Tautonia marina: one gene and its partner. The protein of the gene in region 1 interacts with the protein of each later gene in a pairwise test. Links are inferred from orthologs where the notes say so. Each region holds a gene or a part of one and is shown on either strand. Other genes may lie near its edges.

Region 1 (5,598 bases):
CGCTCGACGACGCCACCGCGCGTCGCGTGGTTCAGGAGATCGAGGCAGTGGGTTTCTTGCCTCAATCGGAGCTGGCTGTTGGTCGCGTGTCGGTCTGACCTTCACGCAGGGAATTCGGAACCGCAATTCGACAGAAGTCGCTCGCCGGAGCGCGCAACTCCCTGTGGTTGAATCGGCCTGTCACACCCCCGACGATCAGCGGGGGATGACAGGCGTCTCGACTTCTGCTAAATTTCGCCGCGGTCGCGGTCGAAGGGGCAAGAAGCCTCGGCTCGACCCGCGGCTCAGGTCGGAATCGAACGGAATCGAACGGCGGGTTCATGACGGACCCGTTTCAGCCGGTCAGGGAGGACTCGGGCATGGGTATCCACCCCCGAACCCGGAGGGTCGGTCTCCGTCTGCGGGTAGTTCTGGGTCTTGCCCTGCTGCCGATGCTGATGGGGGCTTCGGCGCGGTCAACCAATTTCGAGGTCGAGGCCCCGACCCCCGAAATCGCGCAACAGGTTGCTCGCTACGCCGAGCATTATCGAGACGAGATCGCTCGTCGATGGCTTGGCGAACCGCTTCCGGACTGGCCAAGGCCGTGTGCCATCCGGATCAAGATGACCGGCGGAGAAGCTGGGGGCGTGACCTCCTTCGGCTTCGGTCGTGGGAAGATGCTCGACCAGGAGATGAGCCTGGAAGGACGCCTCGATCGGATCCTGGCCTCGGCTTTGCCTCACGAGATCACTCATACCATTTTTGCGTCCTACTTCGGTGGGCCCTTGCCGAGATGGGCCGATGAGGGAGCCTCGCTGCTCAGCGAAGACCGTCGCGAACGCCTTCGCCACGAGCAATTCGCCGCGGATCTCCTGGCTCGGAGTGGTGGCTGGGCACTCGGCGAGTTGTTCACGATCGAAGAATACCCGCAAGACCTAATGGGCTTTTACGGTCAGGGGTATTCCGTGTCCCGATTCCTCGTGGAAATGGGAGGCAGACCTCGGTTCCTTGCCTTCCTCCGAGACGGCATGAAGCATAACTGGGATGCCGCAACCCGCGCTCATTATGGGTTCACCAACACACGAGAACTGGACCGAGCCTGGCGATCGTGGCATCTGGTCGCATCCCGGACCATGCCGACCGAGCCGTCTCCCGGAGATGCGCTGGTGGTCCGCGCCCAGTCGCCACACGACCACGACAGTCGTTAAGATCAAAGGGGGTAAAGGCCGCCGCATCACGAGCGATGCCGGCGGTCGTCACGATCCCTCGGATCTCTCGACAATGATGCGCACGCCTCCTCCGCTTGCAACGTCGATCCTTGAGACGATCGGACACACTCCCCTGGTGGAGCTGGCCCGCCTGGTGAGCCTGCTCAACCTGAGCGGCCGTCTCCTGATGAAGCTGGAGTATTTCAGTCCCGGCGGGAGTAAGAAAGACCGCGTTGCCCTGCAAATCATCCGTCAGGCTCGGCAAGACGGGAAGCTCCGAGAGGGGCAGACCGTCGTCGAATTGACCAGTGGGAATGCCGGAACCGGTCTGGCGATCGTCTGCCGGATGCTCGGCCATCCGTTCGTGGCGGTGATGTCGCGAGGCAACAGCATCGAGCGAGTTCGAATGATGGCGGCGCTGGGAGCCGAGGTCGTGTTGGTGGACCAGGTTCCCGGATCGGTCCCGGGCCAGGTCTCGGGGGCTGATCTTGCTCTAGTGGAGGTTGAGACGGGCCGCATTGTCGCGGAGCGATCGGCCTTCCGAGTGCAGCAGTTTGAACATCCCGGGAATGTCCTCGCTCACGAACAACAGACCGGCCCTGAACTCTGGGAACAGTCCGGAGGGATGATCGACGCTTACGTCGATTGTCCCGGGACCAGCGGTTCCCTGACCGGTGTGGCTCGGGCGCTGAAACGGAAGAATCCATCGGTCAGAATCTACGCGGTCGAGCCGATGTCGGCGGCCGTCCTCTCCGGCAGGACCACTGCACCCCAGGGACATCGGATTCAAGGGGCAGGCTACTCTCGAAGCGACCCGGAGTTACCCCTGTTTGATCGCTCCCTCGTCGATGGATTCCTCCCGGTTACCGATGAGGATGTGATTGCTTCGGCGCGTTTGCTCGCCCGGGAGGAAGGCGTCTTCGCCGGCTTCTCGACCGCCGCCCATTTGACCGCCGCTTTGCGATTGCTGGAAACCACCGAGCGCGGTTCCACGATCGCGATGCTTGCCTGCGACAGCGGAATGAAATACGTGTCTACGGATCTCTATGAGTGATGGCTGTCGAGTCAGTGCACGAGCAGGTCGGACCAGATTATGGCCCGTTGGCCTCCGCCGCGCTTGCCATCGCCCTGGCTGTCGTGAGTGCGATTGGAGCGGCCTCGATGACCGCGATCACCCTGGCCGCCACATTTGAGATGGTAGTGATCCTGCCAAGTCCCTTTGAGCAATATCGACTGATCGATGCTTGCAGTCGCTTTGCGGCTGAAGTCTCAGCCCTGATCGTCCTCATTCTATCGTATCGCAACGGTCGAGGTCGGCCCCTGTGGCCTCGGCGGCTCTCGCTGCTTGGCTTGATGAAGGGGGTCGCCATTCTGGGGCTCATCGCGAGCCGATTTCTCGTTCATTTCAGTGTTTGGATGGCCTGATCGGTGAAGGCTCGGTGAGGGAGTGAAACGACAAGAGTTCATTGTAATCTGAAAGCGAGTTCATGTTGCGGAGTGTCCAGAAGTCCGGGTCCACTGCCGCAAGGATTTCAGCGCCGATCGTTCGAGTGCGAAGGCGATTGCAAATCAGCCCCAGTTTGGTCTGTCCGGATGCGAGCAAGTCGGCCGCTGCGGCAGCGGCGACCTTGGGGCGGTAGAGTGCGGCGAGCGGTTGGTCGCGTTCTTCAAGGTGGGGAAGAATCAGGTCAACATCTTCCGAAGTGAAGTCGAGGAGCCGATCGATCCATTCCGGCCGGAGCAGGGGAGTGTCGGTCGCACAGGCAAAGCCCCAGTGAACTCGGCCCACCAGCGCTTGCATGCCGAGCGCGAGCCCTTGCAACGGGCCTCGATCGGGTTCCAGATCGAAGACATGTTCGACCTCCGGGGGTAATGCCGGGAGGTCCTGCCCCTGGGCCGCCGCGACAATCACCAGGGAAGCTCGGGCAGAAACCTGCCGAACGACGCGCTGAAGGAACACCTCATCGTCGATCGGCAGCCACGCCTTTGGCCGTCCCATCCGGCGACTTTGACCTCCACACAGGACGACAGCCCCGAGTCGTTCCATGATGAGCGTCTCGCGTGGGTTCATTAGGCGACCCAGAGCGTTGGGTGGTCTGGGCCGAGAATCAAACTCCTGAGTTTACGAGGAGCGAAGGTCGAGGGACAGGACATCCCGAATTCCGGCAGGTCCGATGGACCTTCTCGACCATTGGTTTGGGCTGCGGTGGGCCGGGTGATCCGCTTGGGAAATTGGGAAGAGTTCTGCAAAAAAATCTTTGGGCGAACGGTTGGACGAGGTGTCAAAGCCGGTCTAGAATGGAGCCACTGTGACGGAGGCGTCGTTTCATGAATCGGTTTTCCGAAGCATAAACTGATCAAAGCTTCGGAGCGGAATGCTTTCGGTCGGAAAACCATTCCGACGCCGGGCATGGTTAGGTGATTCTTGCTGGGGGGTTCTCCCTGGCGAAGTCGAACGACGGGTGCTGCAGGTCATGTGACCTGTCTCGTCGTACGAGCCATTATCCTGACACGACGGGAGTTCACACCGATGAGTCCTGTGCTCAAATCATGGGCCAGTGGGTTCGGGATCCTGACCGCCTCGCTGTTGACGCTTGGCTGTGCCAGCGAGCAACCGGCAGACGTGACGAATGCCGTGGACGCGACTGGGGAGGCCGCTCCGGAGTCGATTACGGAGCAAGCTGGAGCGATGCTCGATTCGGCCGTGGATTCCGCGGGTGACGCCGTTGATTCTGCTCGTCAGGCAACGGGAGAGGCTGTCGAATCGGTGGGTGAGAAGATCGAGGCCTCCTCCGATGAGGTCGGACAAGCCGCTGAGACGACGACCGAGAAGGTTGGTGAGGCGGCAAAGGCGGTCGGACTTGAAGAAACCGGTCAGAAGATTGAAGACGCAGCCGGTGAAGTTGGCGAGAAGGCCACCGGTGCGACGGATACGACGGGTGAAGCGGTGAAGAACGCCGGGGAAGCGATCAAGGGAGAACCCAAGCCAGACGAGGCTCCCACTCCCGAGCGTTGACCAATCCTCGATCGCCGCAATCCTCGGAACCTCGACGTTTATGCGGAACGTCGGGGTTCCGTTTTGGTATGGTCTCAGGAGAACCCTTGAAACCAAAACGATCGTCTGGTCATCCTCCTTTGTCAGGTGAAGCTGGGTTGCTCCTCAACTCCTCAGAGCGAGCATCCGATCGAGAATGGTTCGTCTGATCAACCCTCGCCGAACGGGAGTCTCCTCGATGCTCAAGATCCTTGGTGCTGGTTCACGAGACTGCGATGGGGTGACCCGTCGGAGCTTTCTTCAGGCAGGGATTCTCGGGCTTGGTGGTCTGACGCTTCCCGATCTCCTGAGACTTCGAGCTGCGGGAATGACCTCCGGTGCCAACACCGATCGAAGTGTCATTCTCCTCTGGCTCAGTGGCGGACCCGGGCATATGGAAACCTGGGACCCGAAGCCCGAAGCCCCCGATGGCTTCCGAGGCCCCTTTGGAGCCATCCCGACTCGCCTGCCGGGTGTCCAGTTTGGTGAGCTGATGCCCGAGAATGCCAGGAGGGCCGATCGTCTCGCGATTGTCCGAACCGTCAATCACGGATCGGGTGACCACACCAAGGGCAATCACTGGATGCTCACCGGCTTCGAAGGCCCCGCCTTCAATGCCGCCGACAACAAGGTGCAACGTCGGCCTGCGATGGGCTCGGCCGTGGCCCGACTGATCGGCGAGCGAAGGCCCGGCATTCCTCCTTACGTCGCCGTTCCTCATCTTCGAGGAGGGACGGACAACTTTTTCCACTATGCAGCCTATCTCGGAGGCGGTGCCAATCCCTTTATCGTCGAGTCGGATCCGAACGATCCGAAGTTCCGGGTCAGGAACCTCCAACGTCCCGGAGAGCTGTCCATGGCTCGCCTTGAGGACCGTCGGACCCTGCTCGAAACGCTCGATGCCCAGCGTCGCTGGGCCGAGCCCGCTCTGGGAGATCTCGACGACCATTTCGGCCGAGCCTTCGACATGCTTGCCGGCAAGGCCGTCGCCCGAGCCTTCGACATCGCCTCGGAACCGGACGCCTTGCGCGATCGTTACGGGCGGCATACCTTTGGCCAAAGTGCCTTGATGGCTCGACGGCTGGTCGAAGCAGGCGTGCCGTTCGTGACCGTCAATTGCGTGCCGTGGGACCATCATGGGACCGGCAACCAATTGAAGACCGAGGAAGGGGCTCGCCAGCTGATCCCGCCGCTCGACATGGCCATCGGGGCACTCGTTGATGATCTGATCGATCGTGGGCTTTATGATTCGACGCTGATCGTCGCCATGGGAGAGTTCGGCCGGACCCCTCGGATGAACAAGGATGCGGGACGCGACCACTGGGGCAAGACCTTTAGCGTCTTGTTCGGTTGTGGGTCAATGCGGATGGGGCAGAT
Region 2 (4,145 bases), on another replicon or contig:
ACCTGGACCCCGGCTCGTATGCGTACGTCGTCGAGCGGGGGCCGGAATTCACCCGATCGGCGGGACAATTCGCGCTTGAGGGCGGGAAACGCCTGGACCTGACCGTCCCGCTGGAACGGCTGGTGGACCTTCCGGCCCTCGGCTGGTACTCGGGCGAAACCCACGTCCATCGACCGCCGAGCGACCTGCCGCTGTTGCTCCGGTCGGAGGATCTGCACCTGGCCCCGGTCCTCACCGTCTGGAATCGAACGAGTTCCTGGCGCGATCGCCCTTTGCCCGATCAACGGCTCCTTGAGCCCGAACCGGGGCGGGCGTACCACCTGATGGCCTGCGAGGACGAACGCCGTGGCGGGGCGTTGCTGTACTTCAACCTGGATCGGCCCCTCGACCTGGATGCGGACGGCCCCGAGGCCCCCTCTCCGGTCGTCCACCTCCGCGAGGCCGTCGCAGGGCAGGGGGCTTGGGTCGATGTCGAGAAGCCGTTCTGGTGGGACATGCCGACCTGGGTGGCGACCGGTCACGTCCGCTCGATCGGGATTGCTCATAATCACATGTGGCGTCTCGGCGTCCTGGACAACGAGGCCTGGGGGCGGCCGAGGGACCGCGACCAGTATCCCGCGCCCCGGGGTAACGGCCTCTATACTCAGGACATCTACTACCGGCTGCTCAACTGCGGCCTCCGGATTCCCCCGTCGGCAGGCTCGGCCTCGGGCGTGCTGCCCAACCCGGTCGGATACAACCGGGTTTACGTCCACCTCGATGCTCCCTTCTCGTACGAAGCCTGGTGGCAGGGGCTTGCCGAGGGCCGGTCGTTCGTGACCAATGGCCCGCTGTTGCTCGTCCGGGCCAACGGCGAGCGCCCTGGAGCCGTCTTGCGATCGCCCGACGGTGAGCCGGTCCGGATCGATCTCGACGTGCGGATCTGGTCGAATGACCCGATCGAGGCCATCGAGGTCGTCCGAGACGGCCAGGTCGTTCATCGGATTGACGATCCGGACCTCGGCGAGCCGATCCGACTGGAGGCGCTGGACTTCGACCAGGGCGGCTGGTGCCTCGTCCGGGCGATCGCCGACGTGCCGGAGACGTTTCGATTTGCCAGCACGGCCCCGTTCTATGTCGAGGTCGGGGAGCCCCGTCGGCCGGTCCGTCGGGCGGACGTGGAGTTTTTCCTCCGCTGGATCGACGCGAGGGTCGAGGCGATCGAGGCCGACCCCGAAGGCCACCTGGCCGATCCGTCGGCCAAGCAAGGCGTCCTGGAACCGCATCGGGAGGCTCGGCGGTTCTTCGAGCGGCTCCTGGGCCAGGCGGAGTGACGGCCGGGCGATCCCGCGGGCCTTGCTTGCACACCGCCGAGGACAAAGAACCCCGCCCGGCTCGTCGATGGGCGAGCCGGGCGGGGATTTGCGTTTGCTTCCCCGCCAATCCGTGGCCGAGTTGCAATGCGGGGAGGTTCCGTCCCTCCCGACCGATGGCCGCCTTACTCTGCGGCCCAGTTTCCGAGCTTCGTGGTGGCGACGGGAAGCACTTCAAAGGTCCCGTCGCTGGGAACAATCGGAACCTCGGCGGTGAACCAGCCCGCGGGCAGGTCGGCCTCGGTCCAATCGCCAGGAATCAGGCGGATGGTCGGGGGCATGCCCCAGGTCAGGCGGATCAGGCCCATCGGCTCGACCCCCTCGGCCACGGTAAAGGAATCGTCCCGGAAAACAGGCTTGGGATTGGTGCCCATCGCCCCGGGAGGAACGAGAACCGCGCCGGTGGCGATCTCCTGCACCAGCAAGCCGATGACCGGCTGCGAGCAGGCCGACACCATCACCGAGGCCCTCGGTGCCACGATTTGCCATCCACAGCCGTCGATGCGGCCCATCATTTCGGGTTCAAACACCGCCACGCGCAAGGTGCTGTCGGTCTGGTTGACGATTCGATAATCGGCCCGAGCGGTTCCGGCGAACAGGACGACCATGCCCAGCGCCAGCAGCACGGAAATCAGGTATTCGTCCAGGCGTCGTGTGGTAAAAAGAAACATGGCAGCCTCCTCCCCGCTCGGATGCGGGAAACGGGGTCATCCGACCCGGAGGCAGCCGATCCTCGGCTGTCTTCGGCCATCACTGAATCCTACGTCAAACGGCCGAGCTCTTGCAACGAAAATCCCGGAGATTTTGATTCATCGATGTTGCCGATCCTTTGGCACGTCAGAATCGATTTGGTCGATACCGATTCATGAGCCGCCGACCCGAGGCCCGTCGGGGTCGATCCGGGGCAGGGGGAGGAACGGAACAGACGCGCCGGCGTCGTAGGCGCGGTCGCCAGCCTCGAAGGCGGCGAAGCCGTCGGCCATTGCCACGGTGCGCAGGTCGGCCGAGCCAGCCCAGTTCAAGGGCTCGATGATGGAGCCCTCGCCCAGTCGGGCGGGGAAGAAGGTCGGCCGATCGCCTCGGTGGGCGAACGGTTTCGCCAGGCGGGCGGTGATTGTCGCGGCCGGTGCTCCTTGAAGCCCGCGCAAGACGCGAAGGGCCGGGGCGACGAAGAGCAGGAAGCCCACGACGCCGCTGACCGGGTTGCCCGGCAAGCCGAAGACGAGCGTTCCGGGCAATCCGCCGGGGCGATCCGGCCCGATCCCGAACAGCAAGGGCTTGCCCGGCTTCAGTCGGATCTTGTGGAAGACGGCCCTCATGCCGAGCCCTTCCAGCGTGCCCGGGACCAGGTCGAGCTTTCCGGCCGAAACGCCTCCGGTGATGAGCATGACATCGCGCGTGAGCCCTTCGGCCAGGATTTCCCGCAACCGCACCGGCTCATCCGGGGCGATGGGAGCCACGGCGCTCTCGGTGTTCGAGGCTCGCACCAGGGCATCGAGCATGGTGGCGTTGCTGTTGCGGATCTGGCCCGGTCCCGGGGTTTGGTCGGGCGGCACGATCTCATCGCCGGTCGAGACGATGGAGACGACCGGCCTCGGCACGACCTGCGGCGAGGCCCAGCCGACCGACGCGAGCAAGCCCAGCCTGACCGGGTCGAGCCGATCGCCGGGGCCAAGCAGGGTTTCCCCTTGCCGCATCTCCCGGCCTTTCGTCAGGCGGCCCGCGTCGGGGGAAACCGGTTTGCGGGGGGAGAGGGTGACGCGGTCGCCGGTTCGAGCGCTGTCCTCGACCATTACGACGGCGTCGGCTCCATCGGGCAGCGGGGCGCCGGTCATGATCGCCGAGCACTGGCCGGGTCCGATCGGCTTCGTCGGTACCCGGCCGGCGGTGATTTCCTCGATCACGTCCAGGTCGAACGGCCCTTCCCCTTGCAGGTCGGCCGATCGCACGGCGAAGCCGTCGAGGAGGGCCTTATCAAACGGCGGCAGGTCGCGGTCGGCCGTCACCGACTCGGCCAGGACGGCTCCCAGGGCGTCGGCCAGCGGCACCCGACGCGGGGGGAGGGACTGGGCATGATCGAGCACGGCGCGGAGGGCTTCGGCGACGGAGAGCATCGGCGCAGGATCTCGCTTCGAGTCGGAGGGATGGATCGGCCTTGCCGGTCATTTCCCGATGAAGTTCCGCAGCAACTCGGTGCCGGCGTTGGTCAGGAAGCTCTCGGGGTGGTACTGCACGCCTTCGAGCGGCCAGACCTTGTGCCGGATGCCCATGATCTCGTGTTGATCGGTCCAGGCCACGACCTCGAAGTCGGCCGGAACGGTGTCGGGCTTGAGGATCAGGCTGTGGTAGCGAGTCGCCTCGAACGGGTTCGGCAGGCCGCGGTAGACCCCCTGGCTGTCGTGGTAGATCAGGGAGGTCTTGCCGTGCATGATCCGATCGGCGCGGACGATCGAGCCGCCGAAGACCTGCCCGATGCACTGGTGCCCGAGGCAAACGCCCAGCAACGGAACCTTGCCCGCGAACTGCTCGACCACGGCCATCGAGATGCCCGCCTCGTTCGGCGAGCAGGGGCCGGGAGAGATAATGACGTGCGTCGGCGACCGCGAGGCGATCTCCTCGGGGGTCGTCTGATCGTTCCGTACGACCCAGAGATCGAGCGTCGGGTCGATCTCGCCGAGGCGCTGAACAAGGTTGTAGGTGAACGAGTCGTAGTTGTCGATCAGGGCGATCATGCCGGTTCTGCCGGAGGACTGTCGGTCGGAGGCCAGGGGGTTCCCTTGCATCATATCCGGC

The links. Proteins that work in one complex are often made in the same cells at the same time.
Region 2: the proteins of mobA (region 1) and GA615_RS00450 interact in binary tests that used the Escherichia coli proteins (3 or more experiments, as listed by UniProt). The link is inferred for Tautonia marina from one-to-one orthologs.

The regions. Positions count from the first base shown.
Region 1 is NZ_WEZF01000006.1:279,606-285,203, forward strand. The notes cover bases 1,426-4,339. They hold mobA (molybdenum cofactor guanylyltransferase), read right to left. Parts: upstream 3,259-4,339; coding sequence 2,593-3,258; downstream 1,426-2,592. Other genes in these bases: GA615_RS09950 (PLP-dependent cysteine synthase family protein), read left to right, coding at 1,426-2,241; GA615_RS09955 (hypothetical protein), read left to right, coding at 2,241-2,612; GA615_RS09965 (hypothetical protein), read left to right, coding at 3,718-4,203. In the rest of the region: GA615_RS09940 (dihydrodipicolinate synthase family protein), read left to right, coding at 1-98; GA615_RS09945 (hypothetical protein), read left to right, coding at 360-1,187; more of GA615_RS09950, read left to right, coding at 1,264-1,425; GA615_RS09970 (DUF1501 domain-containing protein), read left to right, coding at 4,421-5,598. UniProt on the Escherichia coli protein: Transfers a GMP moiety from GTP to Mo-molybdopterin (Mo-MPT) cofactor (Moco or molybdenum cofactor) to form Mo-molybdopterin guanine dinucleotide (Mo-MGD) cofactor.
Region 2 is NZ_WEZF01000001.1:105,911-110,055, forward strand. Bases 1,342-4,145 are described here. They hold GA615_RS00450 (molybdopterin molybdotransferase MoeA), read right to left. Parts: upstream 3,467-4,145; coding sequence 2,216-3,466; downstream 1,342-2,215. Other genes in these bases: GA615_RS00445 (hypothetical protein), read right to left, coding at 1,478-2,023; GA615_RS00455 (anthranilate synthase component II), read right to left, coding at 3,515-4,084. Outside these bases: GA615_RS00440 (CehA/McbA family metallohydrolase), read left to right, coding at 1-1,313. UniProt on the Escherichia coli protein: Catalyzes the insertion of molybdate into adenylated molybdopterin with the concomitant release of AMP.